DNA from 2 places in the Dasania marina DSM 21967 genome. Region 2 is predicted to be linked to the other one. Evidence: predicted binding sites of a transcription regulator. Region 2 holds the regulator's gene; the other holds the start of a gene.
What was found. Region 2 encodes sigma-54, which starts transcription at its own class of promoters, with help from an activator protein. Its sites were predicted from a motif close to TGGCACANNNNTTGCNNT; they were not measured.
Positions count from the first base shown of each region.

Region 1: the regulator sigma-54 is predicted to act here: its motif matches at 3,330-3,347, upstream of B067_RS0112355 (flagellar hook-length control protein FliK).

Region 1 is NZ_KB891585.1:588,531-603,757, forward strand. It holds gene fliN (flagellar motor switch protein FliN) at 1-3, opposite strand, end outside; gene fliM (flagellar motor switch protein FliM) at 65-1,036, opposite strand; gene B067_RS0112350 (flagellar basal body-associated FliL family protein) at 1,083-1,640, opposite strand; gene B067_RS0112355 (flagellar hook-length control protein FliK) at 1,869-3,290, opposite strand; gene B067_RS0112360 (Hpt domain-containing protein) at 3,405-3,740, opposite strand; gene B067_RS0112365 (fused response regulator/phosphatase) at 3,770-5,485, opposite strand; gene B067_RS0112370 (STAS domain-containing protein) at 5,522-5,827, opposite strand; gene fliJ (flagellar export protein FliJ) at 5,960-6,409, opposite strand; gene fliI (flagellar protein export ATPase FliI) at 6,412-7,788, opposite strand; gene B067_RS0112390 (FliH/SctL family protein) at 7,797-8,597, opposite strand; gene fliG (flagellar motor switch protein FliG) at 8,660-9,691, opposite strand; gene fliF (flagellar basal-body MS-ring/collar protein FliF) at 9,684-11,345, opposite strand; gene fliE (flagellar hook-basal body complex protein FliE) at 11,422-11,811, opposite strand; gene B067_RS0112410 (mechanosensitive ion channel family protein) at 12,154-12,999, opposite strand; gene ttcA (tRNA 2-thiocytidine(32) synthetase TtcA) at 13,122-14,039, opposite strand; gene B067_RS0112420 (malate dehydrogenase) at 14,336-15,227, shown strand, end outside.
Region 2 is NZ_KB891579.1:31,456-46,682, forward strand. It holds gene B067_RS0108990 (PTS sugar transporter subunit IIA) at 1-46, opposite strand, end outside; gene hpf (ribosome hibernation-promoting factor, HPF/YfiA family) at 90-377, opposite strand; gene B067_RS0109000 (RNA polymerase factor sigma-54) at 559-2,067, opposite strand; gene lptB (LPS export ABC transporter ATP-binding protein) at 2,272-2,997, opposite strand; gene lptA (lipopolysaccharide transport periplasmic protein LptA) at 2,975-3,835, opposite strand; gene lptC (LPS export ABC transporter periplasmic protein LptC) at 3,822-4,391, opposite strand; gene B067_RS0109020 (KpsF/GutQ family sugar-phosphate isomerase) at 4,402-5,373, opposite strand; gene B067_RS0109025 (calcium/sodium antiporter) at 5,382-6,395, opposite strand; gene B067_RS20010 (MlaC/ttg2D family ABC transporter substrate-binding protein) at 6,598-7,287, shown strand; gene B067_RS0109040 (BolA family protein) at 7,461-7,694, shown strand; gene murA (UDP-N-acetylglucosamine 1-carboxyvinyltransferase) at 7,726-8,988, shown strand; gene hisG (ATP phosphoribosyltransferase) at 9,011-9,655, shown strand; gene hisD (histidinol dehydrogenase) at 9,721-11,034, shown strand; gene B067_RS0109060 (YciI family protein) at 11,200-11,487, opposite strand; gene B067_RS0109065 (Mpo1 family 2-hydroxy fatty acid dioxygenase) at 11,525-12,001, opposite strand; gene B067_RS0109070 (trypsin-like peptidase domain-containing protein) at 12,012-13,112, opposite strand; gene B067_RS0109075 (Nif3-like dinuclear metal center hexameric protein) at 13,232-14,008, shown strand; gene B067_RS0109080 (hypothetical protein) at 14,069-14,290, shown strand; gene rlmB (23S rRNA (guanosine(2251)-2'-O)-methyltransferase RlmB) at 14,428-15,177, shown strand.

The DNA of each region.
Region 1 (15,227 bases), on a different contig from region 2:
CATAGTAACGCTCCACTACCTGTGCACCTGAGTGCGCTAAAACTTTGTTATTCAGACAAGGTTATTAAGACAAGGATTTACGATCAACCTTATCAATTATTTGTAAGGCCATATTGCCTTTGGACACACCTAGCTTGGTATTAAACACCGGTACATCATTGGCAAACAGTATCATTTTATCGGGGATGTCTACCGGTATAACATCGCCCTCTTGTAAATCTAATATATCGCGCAGCGATACCGTTTTTTTCGCAATAGTGCCATTCAGCGTAACCGCAGCACCCATCACGTCCTCGCGCAGTGAATTAACCCAGCGGTCATCGACATCATCAACGTCCGTTTGCAAACCGGCATCTAAGGTTTCACGTATAGGCTCTATCATGGAGTATGGCAGCGTAATATGCATATCACCGCCACCGCCATCCAGCTCTACGTGGAAGGTACTCACCACCACCACTTCGCTGGGGCTAACGATATTGGCCATAGACGGGTTAACTTCGGCGTTAACAAATTCAAACTGCACCGGAAAAACCGCTTTCCAAGCTTCTTGTAAGTCGACAAAAGCATCGCGCAATACCATTTCTACTACACGCAATTCGGTGGGGGTAAACTCACGGCCTTCAATCTTGGCGTGCCTACCATCGCCGCCAAAAAAATTATCCACTAATTTAAACACCAGCTTAGCGTCAAAAATAATCAGGCCGGTGCCTCTCAGCGGGCGCAGCTTAACCATGTTTAAACTGGTGGGTACATACAGGGTGTGTACGTATTCGCCAAACTTTTGTATTTGTATGCCGCCCACTGCCACATCGGCGGTGCGGCGCAATAAATTAAATAGGCTGATGCGGGTGTAACGGGCGAAACGCTCGTTAACCATTTCCAAGGTGGGCATGCGCCCACGCACGATGCGATCTTGGCTGGTTAAATCGTAGGAACGCGCCTCGTCAAAGTCGACCTCCTCTTCGGTTTCAACGTCGCCGCCATCCACACCGTGTAATAGGGCATCAATTTCTTCTTGTGACAGTAAGTCCTGCACGTTAGCCCTCTACCGCAATTAGCCAATTGTTCATTCGGTATACCTGTTATTGCATCACAAAATTAGTAAACAACACTTGTTCTACGCCGTCTTCTTTGCCTGTTTCTTCTGTGATAACCGCCTGCACACCTTGCATCGCCTGTTGTCGCATCAGTTCTTTGCCTTCATTAGTTTGTAGCTCTTGGTAAGCGCCACCACCTAAAATCATCACTAAACGGTTTTTTATTAACGGTAAATGCTTTTGTATGGTGGCAAACACTTCCGGATCACGAGTCATAATAGTGACGTCGGTTTGTAAAAATCGCTGCCTACCACGGGATTGAAAATTGACCACAAAAGGCGGCTGAATCGGAAAATACATCGCGCTAATCTTGCCCTTAGGCGCTTCTACCCCAGCCTCAGCAGCCGCTGCTGCCAGCTCTTCTTCGGTGGGTGGAGGTGGATCAAAAAAGCCCAAGAAGAACAGCGTTACCCCTACCGAGCCTGCTATTAGCACTAATACGGCAACAATAAGTACAATAATCTTGCCCTTACCGCCTTTCGCCGCCGTTGCGTCTTCCGCTACTTCACTCTCTTCTTCTGCCATGCCATTTTTCCGCCGCATTGAACGCTCTATCCTCTGGCAGCAAAAGCTATGCCAGCCTTAGAACAGTTTTTATTTTTTTAAAAAACAATTGCTTAGCGCAATATTTGGCCTAAGCCGTGAATATTGCCAACAGAGGGAAGTGTAATGCAGCTAACTAGAAATAAGGAGGGCTGTGGGCTAATTTAGTGCAAAATCATTGCCCACAGCATAATACGGTTAGATTTTACCCAGTTTCAGCGGAAACGCTTAGACATAGGCGTTAATCAAGCCTATGTCTTGTAACTGCGGCTGGGTGCCAGGCTGATCATTAGTCATCGCCTCATCACCTTGTTGCGCCAGCAAACCTGCCTGCGCGCCTTCGCCGCCATCATCGCCCTGCTCGGCCTTATCATGGCCAGGGTGCTCAGAGACATCGACATCGACCATATCCACCCCCTGCTCAGCCATAAGCTCACGCAGTTTCGGTAGGTTTTGATCTAGGGCATCACGCACCGCCGCATGCGGGCTGATAAAATTAACCGTGGTTTGCTCTTGGCTGGTATTGATTTTCACCATCAAGGAACCCAGTTCTGGCGGGTCTAACTGGATTTCGGCACTGTGAATTTGCTGGGAGCTCATCCACATCACTCTTTGCATCACAGTATCACCCCAGCCCTGCGCCATGACTGACGTAGAAACACTGGTTTGAAAGCTAGCGCTGGCAGCTTGCGCGTAACTCGCCCCCCCATCAACTTTCGGGTAGGACGTTGTCGAAGTAGCGGTAGCGGTTAACAGGCTGGCAGCTAATTTATCGGCTGCGGCACTATCTGGCTCAGCCGCTATGGACAATGCAGCGGCATTGGCCGCCAATAACGCCTCAGTGTTTTGCCCCGAGCTCTGCTGCAAGCCTTGATTTAATGCATTCAAACCGCCGCCCGGACCGGTAAGCTGGCCTTCAGCCAGCCCTAAACCCGGTATAGCTTGGCCACCGCTAAATTGCCCTAAACTGGTTTTTGACTGTGTGCTCATCGTTGTCAGCGCATCAGGGTCCAGCCATTGTTCAGCGAGAGCCTGCGGATCGGCCAACCCAGCGCCGGCACGCTGCTGTTTGAAATTATCCATAATAGTCACCATACCCTGTGCTTGGGCGCTTTGCTGTGACAATGGCGCTAACGCGTCACTACCTGCGGCTAACGTCCCCTGTACAGTGCCAGCCTGAGCATTAATTCCCGCCGGTGTTTGCCAGGCTATTTGCTGCTCTAAATCCACAGGCAACCCCTGTGAGCCAGCGGCTGCATTATTGGCCTCGCTAGCGCCTGCCTGCTGCCCCGACACACTCCAGCCAGCCATAGATTGTGGCAATAGGCCTGGCAATAACTCACCGGCAAACTGCAAGCCATTGCCGCTATCGGCCTCAGCCAGCAGCGCCTCTTGGCTAAAATCAAAGTGGGGAGTGGCGGTACCGGAGGATTTGTTGACGGCGCTAACAGCCTGAGTAGCAGGCTGGGTAGCATTGGCCATATGCTGGGCAAAAGGCTGATCAATATTGTCAGGTTGGCTGTGGCTCTGGGCTGACGAGGCATTCGCCGCCGCAGTTTTGGCACCTACACCACTATTGGCAGCGCGATCACTAGCCGCAGCAGTGGCTGCACGTGTTTGCCCTAACAGTAATTGACTAGCTGTATCCATTTTAATCCCCAGTACTAGGTAATATCACTAAGGGGAAATAATGCAGTTTAAATGCCAAGTTTTATTAGAATTTACTTCTTACCCAGTCTTTTACTGGATGTTTAAAAAGTGTTTTTACAGCGCCTGTAATCTTTCACGCACTATCGCGTACTCAGCGGTGATTTGCGCAAGCAAACTCTGACTATCGGCTAGCTCAGCCTCACCGGCCAAAGCTTCTAAGCGGCGACACAGGTCGGTTAAATTCACTGCTCCCATGTTACTGGCACTGCCTTTTAAACTGTGGGCAGCCCTACGTATAGCTTCAGCATCAGCAGCATTAACAGTCTCTTTAATACTGTTTATCCGTGTGTCACTGTCATTGATAAAGGTTTCGACTAAATGTGCAAACTCTGCGCCCATAACCTCTCGCAGCGCCGCCAACGCTTCCATATCTATATGTTCCAATACCATGTTGTACCCTTACTTTTTGTTAATCATTACTATGCCGAACTGGTGGCCGCTTCCCCCCAGGTATACACGGCTCTCACTTCATTACCCCGGCCTCTATACTCTAGCTCAGTGCAAAGCTTGGCAACCAAGTAGACTCCACGACCACTGTACACACCTTTGCCACCCAAACCTAAGCGCGAGTAATCAAAGCCCTCACCACTATCAATCACCTCTACCGTCAAAGAACCGCCCTTGCGCGTGCCCTGATAGTGTAATTCAAAACGTATGCTGCCCGCTTGTAAGTCTTGCAATAACGCTTCTCGGATTTGGTAGTAGCGGCTAAAACCTTCGGTGGAGTTTTTAACCACGGACTCTAGCTTAAGAATACCGTGATCTAAAGCATTATTAAAAAGCTCTGTTAACACAATATAAATCTGACCGCTAAAAACACGCAACATGGGCACTTGCATAATAAAGTTAAGCATTAGTGGCAGCGGATTAAACGCGCGCAGCGTTTCAGGGTTAAGCACATAACTCATAGTCCAGTTATTGGGGCCTGAGACCTCTTGCTCCAGTACCGGCGGCTGCGAGCCCTTAAAGTTCTCTGGTGTTACCTGAGTAATTTCCATCACGGAAATGTCATCTACATGCTCAGTGGCACCTATAAATTGATTTACCGCCCAGTTTACTTCGGCAAATAAATTATCAGGTATGGTGTTGGCCTTAAACACCTCGTATAAACGCTGTTCGCCAAATTGCTTGCCCTGGCTATTTTCAGCCTCCAGTATGCCGTCTGACCATAAATACAGCTTATCGCCCACTCGCACATCATAAAGCTCTGCACGGCCATTAAAATCCGCAGCAGCCAGCACCCCCAAGGGCAGATGCTGCGAGGTAAGCGCTACCAATTCACCACTCTCGGGCTTATAGATGATGCCGTCGGGCAAGCCGCCATTCCACACTTTTACAGTGCGCTCGTGAAAGTTTATTTCTGCCAATAAGCCGCAGCAAAAAACACCAACTGGCAGCACTTCATTTAATTTTTTATTAATTTCTACCAATATATCTTTGTGACTAAAACCCTTTTCCAACATGCTATAAAAAGTTTGTGCCAAGGGCATAGCCCCCAACGCAGCATTTAAACCATGGCCAGTAAAGTCACCTAGAAAAACCATCAAATTGCCCAGCGCATTAACCCCCGCTAAGGCCACGTCACCGTTAAAAACAGATACCGCTGATAGCGAGTGTTTGATATTGCTAGCATCTAAACAACCGGCGTGAGCCACTTTATCAAACACCCGTTTGGCTATTTCTTGCTCACGAATAAGCGTACGGTTATGCAGGGATATTTGGTCGCGGTTGGTCAGTAAGGTGCGGTTCATCGTCCGCATGCGGCTGAAGGCATTGATTTTTGCCTGCAGAATCACACTATTATAAGGCTTGCTGATAAAATCATCGCCGCCCGCATCTAAACAGCGCGCTAATGAGCCAGCATCTTGTAAGGAGGTAAGAAAAATAATGGGAATGAAGTCTTCACCCACCTGACTTTTGATGCGTTCGGCCACTTCGAAGCCATCCATGCCAGGCATGAGTGCATCTAATAAAATCAGGTCGGGCTGTTGTTGCTGAAATACCGTTAAGGCATCTAGGCCATTATCCGCTGACACCACAGTATGGCCCTGCTTGCGCAGAATGGTTTCTAACACCAATCTATCGGTAGGGTTGTCATCGACAACCAAAATTTTAATAACTGCCAGCGTATCCATTAATAATAAAAAGAGCGCACGGCTCTAATTAGGCGCTTATTGAATGGTAAACAGTTGATCGAAATTGGAAATAGCTAATATTTTTTGGACATCGTCATTGCAGTTGATAACCGAGATATCGGCGTCATCACCACCGGCATAGTCCTTAAGTAATAACAGCATACCCAAGGCCGAGCTGTCTAAATAAGTGGTTTCTTGCAAGTCAACGATATAGCGTGCAACTTGGCTGGGTTGGCCTTCATAGGCACGACGAAAATCCTGATGCGAACCAAAGTCAAAGCGCCCTTCAACACCGATAGTCAATTCATTTCCATCTGCTGATATAACCGATGTTATTGCCATTAATACGCCTCTCTAAGCTACATATTGAAGTTTATAAGATTATATTTATCTTAGATGACTATAGCGCAGCGAAATACGAATACCAGCTATAACTATATATTTTTTAATGCCTAGCTCTATCTTGTTTAAAGCTTAATCACCCTGCTGTAAATCTTTACTGCGGCCACGGTCATCCAATTCACGCTGTGATTTCACATCTTCCGTTTTGGTTTCTTGCTGCTGCTTTCTAAGGACTAGTTTTTCCATGTTTTTTTCGCTGGCATAGGCTTTTTGCCAATTCAGCCTATGATGTTCGTATTGGGTTTCTGACACTGCGCTGCGCTGCGCTTGGGTGTATACCGCCTCTTCTAAACTATTATAGAAACGCTGATAATTACGCATTTGCTGGCTGCTGACAGGCTGTTGTTCAAAGCTGTGAAAATGGCGATTATATTCGCCCTGGTAGGTTTGCAGTTGCTCGCCTTGGCTGCGGTTACGCTGTAATGCAGCGCTAGCCTGGGCCAGTTTATCGGCCGCTTGCTGCTGTTTAATATGGGCTAGCTTTAATACCACTTGTAAGCGCTGTGAGGGTTTTTTAGCCATAGTTAACGGCCATTAACCGCGGGTAATTGATCGGGCTGTTGCTGCACCGCCGTTGCCAGTAGTGTATTGAGTAGCTGAAAACTACTCTCCACATCAAAGGACTCGTTTAAACCTTGCTGTAAGAAGGTTTTAATAGCCGGCAATTTCTCTATGGCCAAGTCGGTTTCAGGGTCACTGCCGGCCACATAGGCGCCAACACTGATTAAGTCGCGGCTTTGCTGATAGCGCGAGTATAAAAAGCGCAGGCGCTGGGCCTGTTTCAGCTGCTTTTCGGTGACGATGTTTTGCATGGCTCGGCTAATTGAACCCTCTATATCAATGGCAGGGTAATGCCCCTCATCGGCAATGGCCCGAGACAGTACGATATGACCATCAAGTATCGCCCGGGAGGCATCGGCGACCGGATCTTGCAAATCATCACCCTCGGTTAATACCGTATAAAACGCAGTCACTGAACCGCTGCCATCGGCATTATTACCGGCCCGCTCCACCAACTTGGGCAGCATAGAAAACACCGAGGGCGGATAACCCTTAGTGGCTGGCGGCTCGCCTATAGAGAGGGCGATTTCACGCTGGGCTTGGGCATAACGGGTTAGGGAGTCCATTAGCAGTAATACATGTTTGCCTTGATCGCGGTAATACTCCGCTAAGCGCGTGGCTAAAGAGGCGGCCCGCATACGCATTAACGGCGCTTCATCGGCGGGGGCTGCCACCACTATCGCCCGGCGCATACCTTCTTCATCCAGGGTATGCTCGATAAATTCTTTAACCTCACGGCCCCGCTCCCCCACTAAGCCAACAATAACAATGTCGGCCTCGGTAAATTTGGTCATCATGCCTAGCAACACACTCTTACCCACCCCCGAGCCGGCAAACAAACCTATACGTTGACCCCTGCCCACGCTGAGCACGGCGTTGATAGCTTTAATACCCACATCCAGCGTATCACTAATGGGTTTTCTGGCTAGCGGGTTAATGGCTTCACCCTTCATGGGAATAAAGCCGCTGTTATTGAGCGGCCCTTTGCCGTCTAAAGGACGGCCTGCACCGTCGATTACCCGGCCCAATAGTTCGGGGCCTACCGGTACTCTGTCTTGATAGTCTATCGCCAGCACTCGCGCACCAGGGGTAAAGCCGGAGGATTGCTGTATAGGCATAAGGAATATTTTGTGTTCGGCAAAGCCCACCACCTCGGCCTCTACCTGGTGCTGCTCGCTGTTAATCACTACACAGCGGTGGCCTATGGGCAGTTGCAGACCCATCACTTCTAGGGTCATACCCACAACCCGCACCAAACGACCCGACACTTGCGGTTTGCTAAGTGCCGCTTTCGAGGGCTGGTATTGCTGCAAACGCTGGCTAAATAGAGGGCGAGACATAAGGCGCTTTATCCCTCATCCGGGCTAGTATCATTGGGGGCTATATCGCTGGGGATGGCATCGTTGGTAGTGGTATCGCTGGCAGCTGACTGCCTACCTAGCTCGGCATAGCGGCTATCCACTAACTGGCTTACGGTTTGCTGAAATTGCTGCTCAGTGCTGTAGTCAGCCGCGCTGTATTGATTGCTCACCCGGCAGCCTCCCACGCTTAACGTCGCGTCAGTGTGTAATTGCCATTGTGGCTCTACCTGCCCCATGGTGGTGACAAACTTATAATCTTGCGGGCTTAAGTAAATATCGACTTTCTGCGCCTTGGCATCAATGGCGGCTATCGCGTCATGTATCACAGCCTGTATATGGCTGCCATCTAGGATTAACTCACGCCGCACTATCGATTCTGCCACCCCAGTAGCCAACTCTGCCAGCACCTGCTCCACGGCGTTATCCTGCTGTTGTAGGGCGTCATTGAGCTGGCTAATCAAGGCCTGCAAGCTAGTGAGGTGTTGCTGTATTTGGTTTTGGCCTTTTTGCAGGCCCGCTTTATAGCCTTTATCCAAACCCTGCTGCAAACCCTCTTGGTAGGCCTCGTGCTTTATGTCCTGCTTGATGCGCTGGCTAATCTCTTCGATTTGGCCCACGGTCACTTTACTGTAAACCACTAGGTTTTTATCGATGCTGGGGGCTTCGCCGCGGGCGACATCGCGCCTGGTTTTTTCGGCGTGTATGATTTGCCCCTCGTTCACCTCGGGCAACTGCCAACGCTTATAGCCTAGCGATTGAATAGCGGGGATACGATCAGTGTTTTTCATCAATCAACCTAATACAGCTTAATACCATGCCCTAGCTATAAGCAGCCAGGGCAGCCTTGTGCTTACAGCATTTCTTCGCCGCTGCCACCCAGTACAATTTCGCCAGCATCGGCCATGCGACGGGCAATAACCAGGATTTCTTTTTGCGCACCTTCCACTTCGCTGAGTTTGACCGGGCCCTTGGCTTCGAGATCGTCGCGCAACAATTCGGCGGCACGCTTAGACATATTGCCAAAGATATGTTCTTGCAGCTCGTCGTCGGACCCTTTGAGCGCCAAGATAAGCACATCGGAAGACACTTCTCGCAACAATGCCTGAATACCGCGGTCGTCCACCCCTTTGAGGTTGTCGAACACAAACATAAGGTCTTGAATTTGAGTGCCCAAATCCTCGTCCACTTCGCGTATGGAGTCCATTAATTCAGACTCTATAGAGCTGTCTAGGTTGTTCATGATTTCGGCGGCGACTTTGATACCACCCATTTCTTTAGTTTGCGAACCGGCGCTGCCAGAGAATTGTTTCTCTAATATGTCGTTAAGCTCTTGCAAAGCGGTAGGCTGTACCGAATCTAAGGCGGCTACCCGCATAACGATGTCTAGGCGCACTTTATCTTGTAAGTTAGAAAGCACATCGGCGGCTTGGTCGCCATCGAGGTAAGACACGACTATGGCCTGTATCTGCGGATGTTCGTGGCGAATAATATCGGCCACGGCGCGAGCATCCATCCACTTTAAGGTATCTAGGCCGGTGGTATTACCACCTAATAAAATTCTATCGACTAGCGAGTTGGCCTTATCATCACCTAGGGCCTCTACTAGCATATTGCGTATATAGCCATCGGAGCCCACACCTAGGCCGGTTAAGGTACGCGCCTCGTGTAGGAAATTATTCATTACGGTTTCGACGTGGGATTGCGGCACGTTTTCTAAGCCCGTCATGGCGGTACCTATGCGCTGCACCTCTTTGGGCCCTAAATGCTTAAGCACTTCGGCGGCCTCTTTCTCCCCCAACGACATCAATAAAATAGCCGCTTGATTGAGCTTGGTGATGTTAATTTTATCAGCGCCGCCCGCTGCTGTATCGTTATCACTCACCGCTGTTCACCCATTGTTTAACCACTTGTGCGACTCTCCCGGGGTCTTCAGCAATTAAGCCTTTAACCGCATTAAGCTGCTGCGCATAACCCTGCCCGGGACCCGTTAGCAGCATACTATCGCCACCGGATAAAGTAACGGTTTCATCCGCTAAGTCAGCACCTAAATCGGCGGATAAGTCATTTAGTGCCTCCTGCGCCTCTAACTCGCGCATTTCCTTAGAGGTATCGGTTAGGTTGCGCATAACCGGCCGCAACACCCCGAAAATAATCACCATGACGAATATGCCGCCCAATATTTTTTTAGCCAAGTTTAGTATTTCTGGCTGCTGCCACAGGGGCACTTCCTCTATTAATTCCACTTCGGGCTCTGGCAAGGTCACAAATTCAGCATTGATAATATTGACGCTATCACCACGCGCAGCGTCAAACCCTACTGCATCGCGCACTAAGCCTGAAAGACTGTCCAGCTCCTCTTGCGGCATAGACACTGAGTTCATGGCACCGGTGGTGGGGTCTTTTTTAACTACATTATCGACCACTACCGCTACACTGAGCCTACGCACCTTACCGGTTTGATGACGGGTATAACTCACCGTGCGATCCAGCTCGTAGTTGCGGGTAGCCTGCACTCTACCGCTACTGCCACCCTCGCCACCTTGATCTTGGGCGGTGGCATTTTCGGGGGCGGCGCCATCTGCAGGGGGCTGATTGCTCAACGCCCCTGGCACACCACCGATTGAGCCTACATTGCGGCCTTCTTTTAGGGTTTGCTCACTGCGTATAGCGGGCAAGTCGGGGTTAAACTGCTCCTCGGCCTGCTCTACCTCGGTAAAATCGACATCGGCGCTCACTTCGGCTCTGAATTTACCCTCACCCAAGATACGCACCAAGATGGAGTGAATGCGGTTGATATAGCGCTGCTCCACCTCTTTGGTGTACTCCATTTGACGGTTGGCGGCGATCATTTTTTCGTCGGTTTCAAAGTTGGACAGCAAGTTACCGCGTTGATCGACCACAGTGACATCCTGTAGCGCTAACTCGGGGATACTGGATGCCACCAAGTTGGCGATGGCGCGTACCTGTGGCGAGTTAATACCCGCGCCACTGTACAAATCGATAAACACGGAGGCCGTCGGTTTGCGGGAATCGCGCACAAAGGCCGAGGTCTTGGGTATGGCCAAATGCACACGGGCGGCTCTAACCTGACGTATGCTGGTAATGGTACGGGCTAGCTCACCCTCTAAGCTGCGCTTAAAGCGGGCGTTCTCCATAAACTGGCTGGTGCCCAAGGGACGCTCTTTGTCCATAAGCTCAAAACCAAAACTACCATCGACAGAGATCCCCTCACCCGCTAGCTTTAGCCGCGCATCGTGAATTTGATTGGAGGCCACCATTAACGCGCCGTTGTTTTCATCGACCTTATAAACAATTTGGTTGCTATCTAATATAGAAAGTACCGCGCTGGGGTCCATACGATCCAAATTGGCATACAGGGGCTTATAGTCTTCACCCTGCGACCACAGCACCACCGCAAAACCTATCGCCACACTGGCGGCCAAGCCTATCATTAGGCCTAACTGCCGGATAAGATTTAAACCGCCAAAACCATCAAACACCTGGCTTTGTGGTTGTGACGAGCCTTCTGCTGCCATTTTATTATCTCTTTAAATTTCGCTATATATCTCTATAAATCGCTTTATAGACTTAATGGATAACTGCAATACACCGCTACACCGGCATATTCATCACATCTTTATAGGCTTCAACTACCTTGTTGCGCACCTGCGTCATGGCATCAAAGGCTACTGACGATTTTTGCGAAGCGATCATCACCTGCGACAAACTCACACCAGGTGCACCCTGCTCATAGGCTGCTTGCAGGCTACCAGCGGTTTTCTGGGTTTGGTTAACGCCGTCTATCGCACCCTTAAACATGGTGGAAAAACTGGGCGAGGCACTATCGGCCTTTTCTATGCGGCCATTGAGCGCTTGCTGCACACCCTGTGGCCCCTGCATATCGGCGGGGCCGCCTGCAGGCATTCCTGCTGGCATGGTAGCCGCCTTCATTTCACGCATTTGGCTGAGTAAGCTATTGATATCTGTACGACCTACATTCACCGGACTTCCCCTTTACTTAACACTCGCTATTAACTGTCAAAGAACTGACATTCAATCTAACCATTACGGTTAAGCTAGCGTATTTAGATGTAGAGGCAGGATATAAGACAGTAATTTGACTGTGATGCAGCCCGCTTCTTGTTAGCAGTAGGGGTTGCACAAAATGGGCCAATTCTCAGAGTAGGGAAAGCGATGCTGCGGCACTTAGGCTTTGAGAGACGTTTCAACACGAAGATAGCCATCGCTAAACACCGCTAATAGGGCAATAGGCATGACAGTGCCCAGCCATAAAAGCATGGCTGGGGAGGCACCTTACTTTAGCAGGTAGCTTAATAGCGGCGCTTAGCTAGCCGCTTGATCACCCAACAAACGCACTTCCCGTTGCGGGAAAGGTATAGCCACCCCATTGTTTTTTAAGGCCGCAAAAACGGCCTGATTAACCTGGTATAGCTGTTGATAATATTGCTGGGTGGGCAGCCATATACGTATGCCCAAGTTAATACTGCTATCGCCAAAGCTAGCTATACCCACCTGCGAGGGCTTGTTATTGTCTAAGCCCTCTAAAGCATTGATGGCTTGCTCTATGTAGCTTATGGCCTGCCCTGGGTCTTCGTGGTAGGCAATGCCTATGGTTACTTCCGCCAAGGTACTTAGCTGTGAGTTATGTAAGATCTCACCAATAATATGTTTATTGGGTATGCTAATGCGCACGCCATCTTCATCCACCAATAAGGTATAGGCCAAACGCACTTCTTCAACTTGGCCAGTAACACCTTGCACCCTAATGGTATCTCCCACCACAAAGGGGCGGGTAATAATAATATTAAAGCCCGCACTGTAATTAGACAGCATGCCCTGCATGGCCAAGCCCACACCTAAAGAAGCAGCGCCTAACAACGCTAAAAATGGTGTAACACTAATACCCACTTTACCTAGGGCAACCAGCGCCACCATAACGATAATTAACACCTTAACGCCAGCAGCAATAAAATGGCTAAGGGTAACGTCGAATTGTTTTTTCTCTAGTAGTGACAATACCCAATTACTGACTTTGCGGGCCAACCAAAAGCCCAGCAACATAACAATAATGGCACCCAGTATTTGAAAACTGTAATTAACAAAAAACTCAATCACCATCTTATAAATAGCGGTGGCTTGCTCTAACTCTTTGCTTAGGTTCTGTTCCATGATGGCACCCTTTTTATTGCTTTTATATTGCTATTAACTAGCGACTAAACAGCGTTATAGCCGAGTTACTGATTGTCGAATACAAACTTTTCACCACGGCCATACAACAGCTACATCCACGACTACAAATTAAGCACATCCACCATTTGCACACCATTACCCGACGACGATACTGTGGCCTCGGTAAAGGCATACTCGGCTTTATCGCTGCTTCTATCTAAGGGTAGCTGCTCAAAATCAAATAGGTTTTTATCGGCCAATTGGCTGGGGCTAATATGCTGGGTGGAGCGAAATATACTCTCTACCCTACCCGACTGCTGTTTATCCCAACCTTGTAACATGGCTTTAATGTTTTGCCTTTGCAGGTTCTCTTGCGAGCCGCATAAATTACAGGGGATGATGGGGAATTTTTTAGCGTCGGAAAACTTAATTAAGTCTTTCTCGCGGCAATAGGCCAGCGGCCGTATCACCACATTGCGCTGGTCATCGGAGCGCAGCTTGGGCGGCATAGCCTTCATGCGGCCACCGTAAAACATATTTAAAAATAAGGTTTCTACCATATCGTCCATATGGTGGCCCAGGGCAATTTTGGTAGCCCCTATGCTTTCAGCAAAGCTATACAGGGTGCCACGACGCAGCCGTGAGCACAGGCCACAGGTGGTTTTGCCCTCGGCTACTTTCTCTTTCACCACGCTGTAGGTGTCTTTATCAACAATGTAATAGGGCACCCCTATCTTTTCAAAATAGGCGGGCAGTATATGCTCGGGGAAACCTGGCTGCTTTTGATCCAAATTGACCGCTATCACCTCAAAATTAACCGGTGCGGCCTTTTGCAGGTTGATCAATATCTCCAACATCGCGAAGGAATCTTTACCGCCGCTAATACAGGCCATCACCACATCGCCCTCGGTGATCATGCTGTAATCCGCTATCGCCTCGCCCATTTGTCGGCGCAGGCGCTTTTGCAGCTTATTAAATTCCAGCGTCTGTTTTTTAAGCTTGGCCGCCTCTTCGGTTGAGGGTTGGCCCGCTAGGGGAATGTCGGTAACTAATGGAGTAGAAAGCTGTTGCACAATAAAACCACGGCCTGTTGCTGAGTCAATAAATCATAGGATAGCTAGAATGGCGCGCATTTTAATCGTTTTTAGCCAGAATTACCCCTTTATTTGTCGCCATCACAGCCTAGAAACTGGCAATTTAAGGGCCAAATCACTAGAATTAGCCCGCCTTAAAAGGCCTTTGCGTCAGAAAGACGCGGCAGCCAGAGCCACCCTCTGCCGTTGCCATACCAACGCTCATTGCAACACTTTACTTGCAACACATAGGAATCATCATAATGAAACAACCTGTTCGCGTTACCGTTACCGGTGCAGCTGGCCAAATCGGCTATGCCCTACTTTTCCGCATTGCCTCAGGCGCGATGCTAGGCAACGACCAGCCCGTTATTCTTCAGCTGCTAGACATCACCCCAGCATTAGGCGCCCTAGAAGGCGTAAAAATGGAACTAGACGACTGCGCCTTTCCATTATTAGCTGGCGTAGTATGCACAGACGATCCGAACCTAGGTTTTAAAGACAGTGATTACGCCCTATTAGTTGGCGCACGCCCACGTGGCCCAGGCATGGAGCGTAAAGACTTACTAGAAGCCAACGCTGCCATCTTCTCGGTACAAGGCAAGGCGATTAACGACAACGCCAGCAAAGACATCAAAGTATTGGTCGTGGGCAACCCCGCCAACACTAACGCGTTAATTACCCAACGCAATGCGCCTAGCATAGACCCACGCAACTTCACCGCCATGATGCGTTTGGATCACAACCGCGCCAAGTCACAGCTTGCCCAAAAAACTGGCAAAGACGTTTCTGACGTAAAAAACATGACCGTGTGGGGCAACCACTCAGCCACACAATACCCTGATCTTTCTACAGCTAAAGTTGCCGGTACCCCCGCACTAGAGTTGGTTGAGCAAGACTGGTACGAAAACGACTACATCCCCACCGTTGCCCAACGTGGTGCTGCCATCATCAAGGCACGTGGCGCATCATCTGCTGCCTCAGCTGCTAACGCCGCTATAGACCACGTACGCAGCTGGGCCCTAGGCACAGACGGCGACGATTGGGTAAGCATGGGCGTTTACTCTGACGGTTCTTACGGCATAGCCAAAGGTTTGATTTACTCATTCCCTTGTCGCTGTAAAAATGGCGATTGGGAAATTGTTGCCGGTTTAG
Region 2 (15,227 bases):
CACCACAGAGGGTGCGCTCAAGGGTAAGAATGGAGGATAAAGACATAGAATTTCGCGATTACTGTGTGAGCGTGCTTGGGGTTAATGGGCTAATAACTTTTGACTTTTTCTTTATGTTTAATCAGTTGGCGGTCAAGTTTGTCGGTGAGCGTGTCTATCGCAGCATACATATCTTCAGACTCTGAGACAGCGAATAAATCGGCGCCAGCAACATGGACGTTAGCTTCTGCTTTTTGGCTGAGTTTTTCAACGGTTAAAGTGACATTGGTGTTAGTTATTTGATCAAAATGGCGTTCTAGGCGGGAAAATTTGCTGCTGACGTAATCTCTAAGGGCTGTAGTAACTTCGACATGGTGACCGCTAACATTAATTTGCATGGCTGGCTCCTTCTGACAGGGTTAAAAAGTAGTGCTGCACGGCGTGCGGACTCTTTAATTGAATAGGGAGGAAGTGGCTCCCGTCTCTTTCAGCTTAGCGTAATTTTGGCAGCCTGTTTAGTTCGCCTGCTAAGAATCTCGTCGCTGTGTCGGTAGTTTTTTAAGTGTTTGATTATTCAGCTTAAACCAGCCGCTTGCGCTCATTAGAGGGCGGTATATTAAGCGACTCGCGGTATTTGGCTATGGTGCGGCGGGCCACTTTGATGCCCTGTTCGCCCAGTAAGGCGGTAATTTTACTGTCACTGAGTGGTTTTTTGGTGTTTTCGGCGGCTATGAGTTTTTTGATCAGTGCCCGTATCGCGGTGGAGGAGCATTCGCCGCCGGAGTCGGTGCTGACATGGCTGGAGAAAAAATACTTGAGCTCAAAAATACCTCTGGGCGTATGCATGTATTTTTGGGTGGTGACCCGCGAGATAGTGGATTCGTGCATTTCTACCGCCTCGGCGATGTCGTGCAGTACTAAAGGCTTCATGGCCTCGTCACCGTAATCCAAAAAGCCGCGCTGGTGCTCGACGATGCGGGTGGCCACTTTCATCAGGGTTTCGTTGCGACTTTGTAGGCTTTTTAAAAACCAGCGCGCCTCTTGCAAGTTGTCGCGCAAATAGTTGTTGTCGCTGCTATTGTCGGCGCGCTTAACCATGGAGGCATAGGTGCTGTTAATACTGAGTTTGGGGGCGGTATCGGGGTTGAGCTCGACGGTCCAGCGGCCTTTGATCTTTTTAACAAAAACATCGGGTACTATATATTCGGTTTGGCTGCTGGTAATGGTTTCGCCGGGGTTGGGGCTAAGGCTTTGGATAAGCACTAGTGCGGCTTGCAGCTGTGTTTCTTTGAGTTTGCTACGGCGCATCAATTGGGCGTAATCACGGTTGCCCAATAAGGCCAGGTGGCGAGTAGTGACAAGTTTGGCTTCTTTTAGCCAAGGGGTGTCGGGAGACAGCTGGTTGAGCTGTATCATCAAACACTCTTGTAAGTCAGCTGCAGCCACCCCCGGCGGGTCAAATTGCTGTACCCGGTGTAGTACTGCCACCACTTCGTCCAGCTCTAGTTCGGGGTATTCTTCGCTAAAACCGGAGAGTATATCTTCGGGGGTTTGGGTGAGCCGGCCATTGTTGTCTACGGCATCAACTATAGCCATGGCGACGGCTCGGTCCAAGTCGGAGAGTCGGGTCAGGTTGAGCTGCCAGTAGAGGTGATCTTGTAATGATTCTTCGGCGCTGTTGTTGGCGTCAAAGTTATAGTCGTTATCGCCGCTGGCTGATGAGCCGTTACTGCTGGGGCTGTTATTGGTGTAAACGTCATCCCAGTTGGTGTCTACCGGTAGGTCGTCGGGGATGTTGTTTTCAGCCCAGTCACTATCGGCATCGGCGGCGGTGCTGTCGGCTTCTTTGCTGGTGGGTTTTTCGTTGGGTTGGCTGAGGTCTACCAGCTCGGCTTGCTTATCGCCTTCTTTGGCTGGGCTGTCGGCTTCGCTTTCTTCGTTCACCTCTAGCATGGGATTGCTTTCTAAGGCTTGTTGTATCTCTTGCTGTAAATCTAGGGTGGAAAGCTGTAATAGTTTGATCGCTTGCTGCAACTGCGGCGTCATGGTCAGCTGCTGGCCAATTTTAAGTTGTAGCGATTGTTTCATAGTGACTAATTATTACTTTTCCGCACAAGGAAGTCGCGCCAGGTGGGTGGTTTTACCCTTGGTGCAGGCTATTAATGCCAGTGATTAATGAGGACAACTTAAGGCCTAGTGTAGTTTATGCAGGTTCTTATAGGCAATAAGAAAGCAATATTTATACCGCTTTTTTTATGGCTATGCACCACAGTAGTTTAAAAGCTGCACAGCTTATAAAACAAACTGGTGGCCCAGATAAATATCCCGCACTTTGCGGTTATTGAGCACGGTTTCGGGTGAACCTTCGGAGATGATGTGACCATCGCCGACGATATAGGCTTTTTCGCAGATGCTAAGGGTTTCTCGCACATTGTGGTCGGTGATTAGCACCCCTATATTAAGGTTTTTTAAATGCTTAATAATGTTTTTAATATCGCCCACCGAAATGGGGTCTACGCCAGCAAAGGGCTCATCCAATAAAATAAATGCCGGTTCAGTCGCTAGCGCGCGGGCGATTTCTACCCGGCGGCGTTCGCCCCCCGATAAGGCCATGCCCAAGCTGTCGCGTATATGGGTAATGTGCAGCTCTTGCAGTAACTCTTGCTGTTTAGCTTTGCGTTGTCGGCGGCTTAAGTCTGCGCGGGTTTCCAGTATGGCCATAATGTTGTCGGCCACGCTGAGCTTGCGAAAGATAGACGCTTCTTGGGGTAGGTAGCCTATGCCTTGTCTAGCGCGGCCGCCCATGGAGAGGCCGGTGAGGTCTTTATCGTCCAGGGTGATGCGGCCGCGGTCTGCGGTGACTATGCCCACTATCATGTAAAAGCAGGTGGTTTTACCGGCACCGTTAGGCCCTAATAAACCGACGATTTGGCCGCTTTCTACGGACAGTGAAACATCTTTAACCACTTCCCGGCCTTTGTAGGCCTTGGCTAGGTTACTGGCTAACAGCGTCGGCATGGCTATCCTTTAGGTCGGTTTTGGGGTTGGTATGATCGTCGGTTGGTGCGCTGGCCTTGTCATTGCCTGTTGTGTTGGGCTGTACCGTAGGGGTAGGTGTTGGGGTAGCTGCAGAAATAGCTGCAGGGGTGGGCGCGTCTACGGCGGTAGCTGACACATCGTCGCTTACGGGGGCTGGTACGGATACGGGCTCTGGTTCAGGGGCTGGCTTAGGTTCTGATTCAGACTCTGATTCAGGTTTTGGTGCTGGGCTTGGATTGGCTATAGGTGCAGACATGCCATTGGTCTCCGCGCTATCGATTTTGCGCTTGGGCTCTAGCACCATATTAACCCGGCCGGTGCTGCTGGCGGCTTCGCTGCCCTCTTGGCTGCCAGCTGCTTTCACTTGCGCGGTGTTGGTGTTGTAGTCTATGCGTTGGCCGCTAAGGCTGGAGGCTCCTTGGGTTAGTGTGGCCTGGTTTAAAAAGACGATGGTGTCGTTGCTGAGTTGGTACTCTATGGTTTCCGCCTGCGCTTCTACGGGCGGCTTTTCAGCTTCGTTTTGCTGGCTAAAAAAGGCCAGCTTACCTATGGCGACGATACGGGTGACCGAGCGATCCTCGCTAAACACGGTAACAGTGTCGCCTTTAATATGCAGGCTGCCCTGTACCATCACTACGCTGCCGTTATAGAGGGTCGTTTCTTTGCCGTCGACGATGCGCTGTTCGGCAGAGTCTGATTGTATGGTGATGGGCTGGGCACGGTCTTCTGGCAGGGTCCAGCCTGAGTTGCTAAATAGGGTGCTAATGAGGCTGAGCGCCGCGGCGCTGAGTGGTATGTGTAGCTTACGGCGCTGCATGATAGTGGCCTGTTACGTTTTTTTTCAATAGAGTGTGCTCTTGGGTTAAGTCCGTTCTAATACCGGTGGCGGTAGTCGTGCCCTGTGGGCTAGTAATAGTGACGGCTAGATTATTCTCGGCGATTTGTTTTTTGGGATAGATATTTAGTGCGCTGGTGCTGAGCTGGTAGCGCTGGTCGTTGCTCAATACAATAACATTATTTTTTAATGCTACCTGCTGGCCCTGTTTCGTTACTATGCCTGAGTCTGCAGTGATCTGCCATGTCAGTTGCTGGTCGGTGTAAAAGTGCATCACCGGTAGTTGCAATATGCTGCGTTTGCCCTTGGCGTAGTTGTTAAGGCTTTCGGCTGTCAGGGTATGCGCTAATTGGCCTTCGGCATTAAAGCGTTGGCTGTGTATGTCGCGCATAAAAATTTCAGGTTCTTTGGGTGTGGCCTTTTTGCTAAAGCTGGGGGTGGAGCCGGATTCGGTATACAACCACAAAAACATTAGCAGTAAAGCCAGAGCGATACTGGTAATGACGAAGTGTTTTTGTTTGCGACGCAGTAAAGTCATAGTGTGTGGGCTAAGCCACTCCCGCCTTTAGTAAGTCGTGTAAATGTACCGCGCCGACGGGGTGTTTATGGCTATCAACTACAGCCATGGAGTTGATTTTGTACTCGTCCATTAAGCCCAGCACTTCAGCGGCTAACATGCCGGGGCTGGCGGTTCTTGAGTTGACTGTCATCACCTCGTCGATGCGGGTGCTGTGTATGTCTATGCTGTGATCCAGGGCGCGGCGCAAATCGCCATCGGTAAATAGGCCGATTAAGATATTCTGGGCATCCACCACGGTGGTCATGCCCAAGCCTTTGCGGCTGACTTCCAGTAGGGCATCGCTAAGCAGAGTGCCGCTTTGCACTTTCGGTATTTGCTCGCCGCTGTGCATAACATCTTCCACTTTTAATAATAGCTGTCGGCCCAGTGCGCCGCCGGGGTGTGAAAAAGCAAAGTCTTCAGCGGTAAAGCCGCGTGCTTCTAATAGGGCTATGGCTAGGGCGTCACCCATTACCAGTGAGGCGGTGGTGCTGGAGGTGGGTGCTAGGTTAAGCGGGCAGGCTTCTTGCTCTACGCTTACGTCTAAATTGGCATCGGCGGTTTGCGATAAGATGGAGTCCGGGTTGCCGGTGATGGTGATTAGCGGTATCCCCAAGCGTTTTAACAGCGGTAATAAGGTGACGACTTCAGCGGTGGTGCCGGAGTTGGATAGTGCTATCACCACATCTTGCGCGGTAATCATGCCCATGTCGCCGTGGCTGGCTTCACCGGGATGGACAAACATGGCCGGGGTGCCAGTGCTAGCTAGGGTGGCGGCGATTTTAGTGCCTATATGTCCAGACTTACCCATGCCAGTGACGACGACGCGGCCCTGGCATTGCAGCATGAGTTCGCAGGCCTGATCAAAGTGCTGATCTATACGGTCTACTAAGCTGGCCACGGCATCGCGCTCTATCTTAATCGTGCGCAGTGCGGAATCTTTAAAAGAGATAGTCGTCATGGTGTGGCTTATCCGTTAATAGGGAATAGCAGATAGTAATAGGCTGCGTACGCAATTAATAGCGCCGCGCCAGCTAACCTACCTAAGTATTGAGTCGGTAATAGGGCGGTAGCATTGCTAGCCTGTAGTTTGTTGCGCGCTCGTTTGGCCCAGATATAGTGGCCATAGAGTATGGTTGCTAATAATAGCGTGATGCCAGCCATGCTCATATAGTCGCGAGTAAATACCTCGGCGCTTAAAGCGGTGGGGCTAATCAGTGCTGGCATAGCCATTACGGCAAGCAGGTTAAATAGATTGGAGCCTACGATATTGCCCAGCGCTATGTCGTGGTGGCCTTTTAGCGCGCTGGCGACAGTGGCGGCCAACTCGGGCAAACTGGTGCCCACCGCGACTACGGTTAAGCCTATAATTAGCTCGCTAACCCCTAGCTCTATAGCGACTATTTTTGCCCCCCATACCAATAGTTGTGAGCTGGCAATGAGCAGGGCAAAGCCCACCACAAACAGCAGCCAGGCTTTAGCTGTGCTCATGGTGGGTATGTGTTCAATATCGGCCTCATGTTCGGCATCGGGCTGGTGTGATTTACTGGTGACCAAAATATAAAAAATAACCGCCAGCGTAACTAGTAAAATAACGCCGTCCGACCAACTTAAATAGCCATCGTATAAGCAGTAGCTGGCGCCTATAGTGGCAATTAATAGCAGCGGCATTTCGCGTTTTAAAATAGTTAGGGCGATGGGGATGGGGGCAACTAGCGCGGTAATTCCCAACACCATACCTATGTTAGCTAGGTTGGAACCTAATGCATTACCCACTGCCAAATCACCTGCCCCCTTTAAGGCGGCGCTAATAGAGACGATAATTTCAGGGGCTGAGGTGCCAATGGCGACAATGGTTAACCCTATCATGATGGGAGCCATACCCAGATTTTTGGCGATGGCGGCGGCACCTGCAACAAATTGGTCGGCGCTCCAAATTAAGCCTGCAAATCCGATAATGATAGCAATACTGGCTTCTAGCATGGTGTTCCTATGGGTAGTGAATGGGGTGAGTGGGTTTGTTTAGGGCGGCCATTATATAGGGGTTTTTACTAAAGGTAATCGCCACTGTGGTAATTTTGGTATTTAAAAGAAAAGTTATTGTAGTGTATTTGTGGCAACAGAATGCTTTTACCGCGCTGCTTTTTTCGTTACATTGGCAGCCATTCATTATCAGGAGAAAATCATGAGGGTTTTACAACGCGTGTCAGTGGCTATTACGTCACTGTTATTGATGGTGAGTGTGGCTGCGGCGGCACCCTTAAGCGCTCATCAAACCGTAGAGCAAACCACTGACAAAGTGCTGAGCTTAATCGATGATGCCAACGGTTATTTTGAAAGTGATCCTCAGCGTTTTTATAGGGAAATAGAAAGCATATTAGATGCTGTGGTCGACTTCGATAGTTTTTCCCGTGGTGTTATGGGTCCCTATGCCACTAGAGAATATTACAAACAGCTAGGTTCGAATAAGGCCAAGGATGCTTTTAAAGGCCAAGTTCGGCGTTTTGCCGGAGTGTTCAAGCAGGGCTTGGTGCAAACCTACGCTAAGGGCTTGTTGGCCTTTGGTGGTACCCGCACTGAAGTCGTCCCCCCCGCAGCAGATGACGGCAATGATGGTAGCACTACTGTTTTGCAAAAAATCTACGGCTCGGCGGAGAAACCCTACGAGGTGCATTACAAAATGCGTCAAGACAGAGATGGTTCTTGGAAAATACGCAACGTAACTATAGAAGCGGTTAATTTGGGTTTGGTGTATCAGGGCCAATTTATCTCTGCCGCCAAGCGTTATCAGGGTGACTTGGATAAGGTGATCGATAATTGGTCGGTTAAGCCTGCCGGCCAAGAGACTGCAGTACAACCGCCGTCACAACAATAGCGCTGGAGGCCCCATTTAGCTCGCTATTTGGGGCCTGTTTCCGTATAATTTGCCGTCTTTTAATAGTGTGGCTGCTAGCAATAATATCAGTAGCTACGCCAGTAATAATGCCAGCAAGAACGCCGGTAACAATGCCGGTAACAATTCCAGCAAGAATGGGCGATGAGGAAGTCATGAACGCAGATCAAATCAAACAATTACTGCAGGCCGAGTTAAGCGGCTGCGAAGTACATGTCGAGGTCGAGGGCAGCCACTGCACAGTGACGGCCATAGGCGATATCTTTGAAGGGGTGCGCCCTGTTAAGCGCCAGCAAATGGTGTATGCCGGTTTAAGCCAACAAATAGCCGATGGCAGCTTACATGCTGTGAACATCAAAGCGCTTACTCCCGCTGAGCACTCACAATAAGAGTCTCAGACTAATTAATTAAGGTTTTTTCATGGATAAACTGCTGATCCAAGGCGGCGCAAAGTTAAATGGCGAGATTCGTATCTCTGGTTCTAAAAACTCGGCGCTGCCGATTTTAGCGGCGTCACTCTTAGCCAGTGAGCCGGTGACCATACGCAACTTGCCGCACTTACATGACGTCACCACTATGATTACGGTGTTGCGCTGCATGGGTGTGGACGCGATTATCGATGAAAAACTGGGTATAGAAATTGATCCCACCACCATACAAGAGCTAACCGCCCCCTATGAGCTGGTTAAAACCATGCGCGCCTCAATTTTGGTGTTAGGGCCGTTACTGGCGCACTTTGGTGAAGCCAATGTTTCCTTTCCCGGTGGTTGTGCCATAGGCAGTCGACCTGTGGATATACACCTTAAAGGCTTCGAAGCTTTAGGTGCTACTGTTACCGTTGATGAGGGCTATATACGCGCTAAATCTAATGGTCGCTTAAAAGGTGCACACATTTTTATGGATACCGTCACTGTGGGCGGCACCGAAAATATTTTAATGGCAGCGGTATTGGCCGAAGGTAAAACCATTTTAGAAAACGCCGCTCGCGAACCGGAAGTAGTCGACTTGGCTGAATTTTTAATTGCCATGGGCGCCAACATTGAAGGCCACGGCACTGCGACTATTACCGTAGTAGGGGTAGAGAAATTACACGGCTGTGATTATTCAGTCATGCCCGACCGTATAGAAACTGGCACCTACTTGGTGGCTGCTGCCGCCACCGGTGGCCGGATAAAATTAAAAGATACCCGCAGCGATATATTAGAAGCGGTGATTGTTAAGCTAGAAGATGCCGGTGCTAAAATCACTACCGGTGATGGCTGGATAGAATTGGATATGCAAGGCCGCAGGCCCAAGGCAGTCAGTATACGCACCGCGCCTTATCCCGGTTTCCCCACCGACATGCAGGCCCAGTTCACGGCTATGAACACCATCGCCGAAGGCACTAGCACCATAGTCGAAACTATTTTTGAAAACCGTCTTAACCAAACTCAGGAAATGAAGCGCATGGGCGCCAACATTACCATAGAGGGCAACACCGCCGTTATTATCGGCATAGAGCGCTTAAAAGCAGCGCCGGTTATGGCTAGCGATTTGCGGGCCTCAGCCAGTTTAGTGATTGCCGGTTTAATTGCCGAGGGCGACACCCTAATCGATAGGATTTATCACATCGATCGTGGTTACGAATGTATAGAAGAAAAGCTGCAAATGCTGGGCGCAAAAATACGCCGCATCGCTAACTAAACCTGTTAAAAAAGTTAATGTAATGAATAACGATCAAGACATTATTATTGCCCTCACTAAGGGTCGTATACTCAGCGAAACACTGCCTTTATTTGCCGCTGCGGGTATAGCGCCTTTGGAAGATATTAGCAAAAGTCGCAAGCTGATTTTTGCAACCAATCAGCCTGATGTAAAGCTGATAGTGATACGTGGCTCTGATGTGCCCACCTATGTGCAGCACGGTGCTGCCGATATAGGCGTGTCGGGCAAGGACATGCTGCTAGAGGTAGGCGGGGCCGATTTATACGAGCCTCTAGATTTACAAATTGCCAAGTGCCGCCTAATGACTGCGGGTTTAAAAGGCCACGCACTACCGAAAGGCCGTGTGCGTGTAGCCACAAAATTTGTCAACATCGCCAAACAGCACTTTGCTGCACAAGGTCAGCAAGCCGACATTATTAAATTATACGGAGCGATGGAATTAGCGCCGCTAATGGACTTGGCCGATTTAATTGTCGACATCGTTGACACCGGCAACACCTTAAAAGCGAATGGCATGGAGCCTTTAGATCACATCGCCGATGTCAGCTCGCGCTTAGTGGTTAACAAGGCCGCAATGAAGCGCAAGCATCAACGCATACAAGAGCTAATTGATAAATTAGCACTAGCTGTTGTCGATAAAGGCTAAGTTTGGAACTGTTTTAACCTAGCCACGTTTTACTATTAGAGCCACTTTTTAAAATGGATAGCCCCATGAATAACCCCTCCATCACGATAAAACAACTGGATGCCAACAGCGAAAACTTTGCTGCGCAACTAGATGCCTTATTGGCTTGGGAGTCTGTGTCAGATCATGCGGTGGTTAAATCGGTAGATGAAATAGTTGCTGGCGTGCAAGCCCGTGGCGATGCCGCGGTAGTGGAGTACACGCAACGCTTTGATGCTTTAACGGTGGCTAGCATGGCCGAGCTAGAGCTGTCGCAGGCAGAGTTACAGCAAGCTTTAAAAGACATTAGCGATGAGCAGCGTGAGGCCTTAGAGCTGGCCGCCCAGCGCGTGCGCTCTTATCACGAACATCAAAAACAAGATTCTTGGTCTTATGCCGAGGCCGATGGCACAGTGTTAGGCCAGCAAATTACCGCCATGGATAGAGTGGGTTTATACGTGCCCGGTGGTAAGGCCTCCTACCCTTCATCGGTGTTAATGAACGCTATCCCAGCTAAAGTCGCCGGTGTAGCCGAGCTGATTATGGTGGTGCCTACGCCCAAGGGCGAGCGCAATAATATGGTGTTGGCCGCAGCGGCCATAGCCGGTGTCGATAGAGTGTTTACCATAGGCGGTGCGCAAGCCGTTGCGGCCTTAGCCTATGGCACCCAAACCGTACCGCGGGTGGATAAAATTGTTGGCCCCGGCAATATTTTTGTTGCAACCGCCAAGCGCAAAGTATTTGGCCAGGTAGGTTTGGATATGATAGCCGGGCCTTCAGAGATTTTAGTGTTTTGTGATGGCAAAACCGATCCCGATTGGATAGCCATGGATTTGTTTTCGCAAGCCGAACACGATGAAGATGCGCAATCGATATTGGTTAGTGAAGATGCCGAGTTTTTAACGCAGGTAAAAGCCAGTATGGATAAGCTGCTACCTACTTTGGATAGGCAAGACATTGTTAAAGTGTCACTGCGCGAACGCGCGGCGTTTATTCATGTGCACAGTGTAGAACAGGCCGCCGAAGTGATTAACCGCATCGCGCCCGAACATTTAGAATTATCCATCGCCGACCCTGAAGCCATGTTGCCGCGTATACGTCACGCGGGGGCCATCTTTATGGGGCGCCACACGGCTGAAGCCTTAGGTGATTACTGTGCTGGCCCCAATCACGTATTGCCTACGTCTGGCACCGCAAGGTTTTCATCACCTTTAGGGGTGTATGATTTTCAAAAACGCAGCTCGCTGATTTATTGCTCGCCAGAAGGGGCATCAGAATTGGGTAAAACGGCTTCGGTATTGGCCAGAGGTGAGTCGTTAACCGCTCATGCCCGCTCTGCGGAATACCGTATAAAAGAATAAGTGTTTTTTGTTTCTTTAAAATTCGTTTCGAAGCATAAAACTCTCAAAGAGTAAGGCGACTGTCTTGCAAGTAGTCGCCTTACTCTGATACTCCGCGATAGTTAACAACATATAAAGCCGCAACAATCTGTCTTGCTCTATAGTTAGTTGATCGTTAAAGAAAACCTACCGAAAAGCCACCTTTACCGGCTTAATATCAATATTTACCCACACCCCAGTTTTGCTGTAGATATCATTATTTAAACATTCTTCTAAAGCAGCGCGGCTAGCAAATTCGCATAGCAAAAACGAACCTATCATCTGCGCTTCGTCGTTAAGTATAGGGCCTACTTCTAAAATATGACCTGACTCTTTCAGTGCCTTGGCACCAGCCAAGTGTTGCTCGCGGGCATCTTGCCTGCGTTGTGGTGCTTGTGCGTCGGTGCCATCTAAGGCAGTTACTAAAAATTGCATGCTGTTTTCTCTTTGCTATCGATTGTTATCGCGGTGATTAATACGGTATGTGCAGGCGGCGGTAGAGTTTAGCGATTACCCAGCCTGGGCCTATTAATAAAAACGTTATATCTTCAAAAAATGAAGGTTTTTTACCCTCTATGCCGTGGCCTATAAATTGTGCCAGCCAAGCGAGGCTAAAAATAGCCAATGAGGCTAATGCCACCGAAATATTTTGCTGTTGCAAACACAGGCATAACACGATGGCTGCGGTAGACAGCGCCAACATACCCAGGCCTAGGCTAAGCGAATGGCGTAAATAAAAGCCGCTGCTAATCACTATGGCTAGCCAGCTCAGGTTGATCACATGATGTAGATGAGATTGGCCCAGTGCCTGCGCTAAGGGTAGCGCCCACAACAGGCCCAGCACACTAATATAAATTAGCGGTACCGCCAGCGCATGTATGGCTAGGTTATAAGGGTGTTGATGGCTCTCACTATAGCGTTCAAATTGCTGTTGCAGTTTGCTAGTCATATTGGCGATCTTATTCGGGGCGGCTGCCGATGATAGTGGTGACATTAAAGTGGTTACGACCTCTCACCAGATCTATGCTGACCTGCTCGCCGGGGCGGGTAGCGGCAATAAGATTCATGCCTATGTTGCCATCGCCTATATCTTTGTCATTAATGGCAATAATGATGTCACCGGTTTGAATCATCGCTTGGTCGGCGGGGCCATTGCTGGCCACGGCGGTGACAACCACACCGTTGCCGGGGGGCAGCTTGTGATTTTGCGCTGCCATAGCGGTAAGCGGTTGCACCTCTACCCCCAGCCAGCCGCGTATAGCCTTGCCGTATTGAATTAAATCTTCGGCAATGCGCAGGGCTAAATCTATGGGTATGGCCAAGCCTATACCTTGGGAACCACCGCTGCGGCTATAAATGGCAGAGTTAATACCTAGCAGGCGGCCCTGAGCATCTACCAAGGCACCGCCTGAATTACCAGGGTTAATAGCGGCATCGGTTTGTATGTAGTTTTCATAGGTGCTGAGCTGCAAGCCGTAGCGGCCGGTGGCGCTGATGATGCCTTGGGTAACCGTTTGGCCAAAACCGTAGGGGTTGCCTATGGCCAGCACCACGTCACCTACCTGCGCCTGGGCGGGGTCGCCTAAATGGATAAAGGCTAGGTCATCGAGTTCTATTTTTAACACCGCTAGATCGGTGTCGGGGTCGCTGCCAACAATATTGGCCAAGGCTTCGCGGCCATCGTGCAATAGTATTAAAATTTCCTCAGCGCCGTTAATTACGTGATGGTTGGTTAAAATAAAGCCCTGCTCATTCATAATTACGCCAGAGCCCAAGCTTTGTTGTACGCGCTCTTTTTGCCGTATGTTATTGCGCTCTAGAAAGTGCTTAAAGAAAGGGTCATTAAATAAGGGCGGTAATTTCTGCTTAACGGTTTTTTTGGTATAGATGTTAACCACCGCCGGTGCAGCAATTTTCACCGATTGGGCATAACTGTTGGGGGTGGTGGTGGCGGTGTTATAGCCATGAACGCGGTCATTGTTGAGATATTGCAAAATAATAAAAGCGGCTAACACGCCGCAGAGTATCGGCCAGCTTAAAAATCGAAAGAGTTTGTTCATTGTTCGGACCATTATGGGGGTCATATTGGTAGACCCCTAGTATTCTCTGGGTTGTTAGCCTAGCATGATTTTTTTATTATCAGTATCCGCACAATGAGAAATAGCGCATAGAGGGTGTAATGAGTCAGGCCAAAAACACAATTACAATCAAACAGTTAGTCGCCGCCATCACGGGCCAGCTAGAACCTAGTCAGTTTCAAGATTACTGCCCCAACGGCCTACAAGTGCAGGGCGGTAGCGAAATAAAAACCCTGATCACCGGCGTTACCGCCTCACAAGCGTTAATAGACGCAGCGGTAAAGCACAATGCGGATGCCGTATTAGTGCATCACGGCTATTTTTGGAAAGGCGAGGATGCCTGCCTAACCGGCATGAAATACCGGCGCATCAAAACCCTAATGGATAACAATATCAACCTGCTGGCCTACCACCTGCCGCTGGATGCCCACCCGGTGCTGGGTAATAACTCCCAGCTAGCGCAATTGTTAGGCCTTACGGTAGAAGGTGGGCTGCAACCCGGCGAGGCGCGTCCTGTTGGTAATGTCGGCAGTCTTAATCCGCCTATGAGTGCGGCCGATTTTAGCCAGCGTGTAAAGCAAGTGCTAAACCGCGAGCCGCTATTAATTGGTGACGATGAAACCATGATAGCGCGAGTGGCTTGGTGTACTGGAGCTGCGCAAGGTTATATAGAGCAAGCCGTAGCAGCGGGGGCAGATTTATTTTTATCCGGCGAAATCTCCGAACCTACCGTGCACACCGCCAGAGAATTGGGCATACACTATATGGCGGCGGGGCATCACGCTACCGAACGTTATGGGGTTAAAGCCTTGGGTGAGTGGTTGGCCGCAGAGTTTGGCTTGGTACACCATTTTGTGGATATAGATAATCCGGTGTGATTTTTAGCTTATAGCTTAGCCAGCCAAGGCTGGGTGTTTTATTAAATGGAGTGCAGTGTAATGAAAGAAAAAATAAATGAACCCGCCTTACAGGCTTTAAAAATAGCCTTTAGCTATATGCCTAAAGCCACAGAGGTTAACCAGGACGAATACGGCGAGCGTTATCAGACCGTGCTTGAGCATATTGAAGCCGTTAGAGAAGTGTTGGTGATGAATGATGTAGACCCGGAAGCGGTTTATGGTGAAGTGAACCCTGAACTTACGCCTAGGTCTTCCTCTTAGTTCGGCGCTTTCGGTGATGGTAATTAATAAAAGGGAGCAAGTGGCAATCAGTTTTTTTAAAAACTCCCCAGCGCAAACTCTGCCAAAACCCTGTAAAATCCCCCGATTAACCCCTTAGCCATAGGCAGCTCTATTTCGTGAGTAACACAACCCTAATTTTTGGCATACACGCCGTCGCCTCTTTACTGGAACGCCAACCCGAGCGGGTAGAAAACCTCTATATTCAGCGCGGCCGCAAAGACGCCCGTATGGAGGCTTTATTGGCTAGCGCCGAGCAAGCCGCAGTGGCTTATGAGTATCTGGATAGAAAAGATTTAGACGAAATGGTGAAGGGCCAGCACCAAGGTGTGGTGGCGCAATCCCAAGGCAGCCAGCTATTGCGCGAGCGCGACTTAGAACTGCTGTTAGATGAACTGGATCACCCGCCGTTATTATTGATTTTAGACGGCGTTACCGACCCGCACAATTTAGGTGCCTGCCTACGCACTGCCGATGCAGCTGGCGTGGATGCGGTTATCGTACCTAAAGATAATGCCGCCGGCTTGAACGCCACCGCCCGCAAGGTGGCCTGTGGTGCTGCCGAGGTTATCCCCTTTGTGCAAATTACCAATTTGGCGCGCACCCTGCGCGAGTTACAGCAGCGGGGCATTTGGCTATACGGCACCGCCGGTGAAGCCGAGCAAGAAATCTACGATGTTGATATGTCTGGCCCCATGGCTTTAATAATGGGGGCAGAGGGCAAGGGCTTACGCAGGCTTACCCGTGAGCACTGCGACTATCTCATCAAATTACCCATGGCGGGCAGTGTGAGTAGCTTGAATGTGTCGGTGGCAACAGGGGTATGTTTGTTTGAGATAGGCCGTCAGAGACGGCCTGGCAGTCTCTAGTATGTAGTCGATAGTTCCTAGGTGATAGTCTCTAGTCGAAAGTCTCTAGT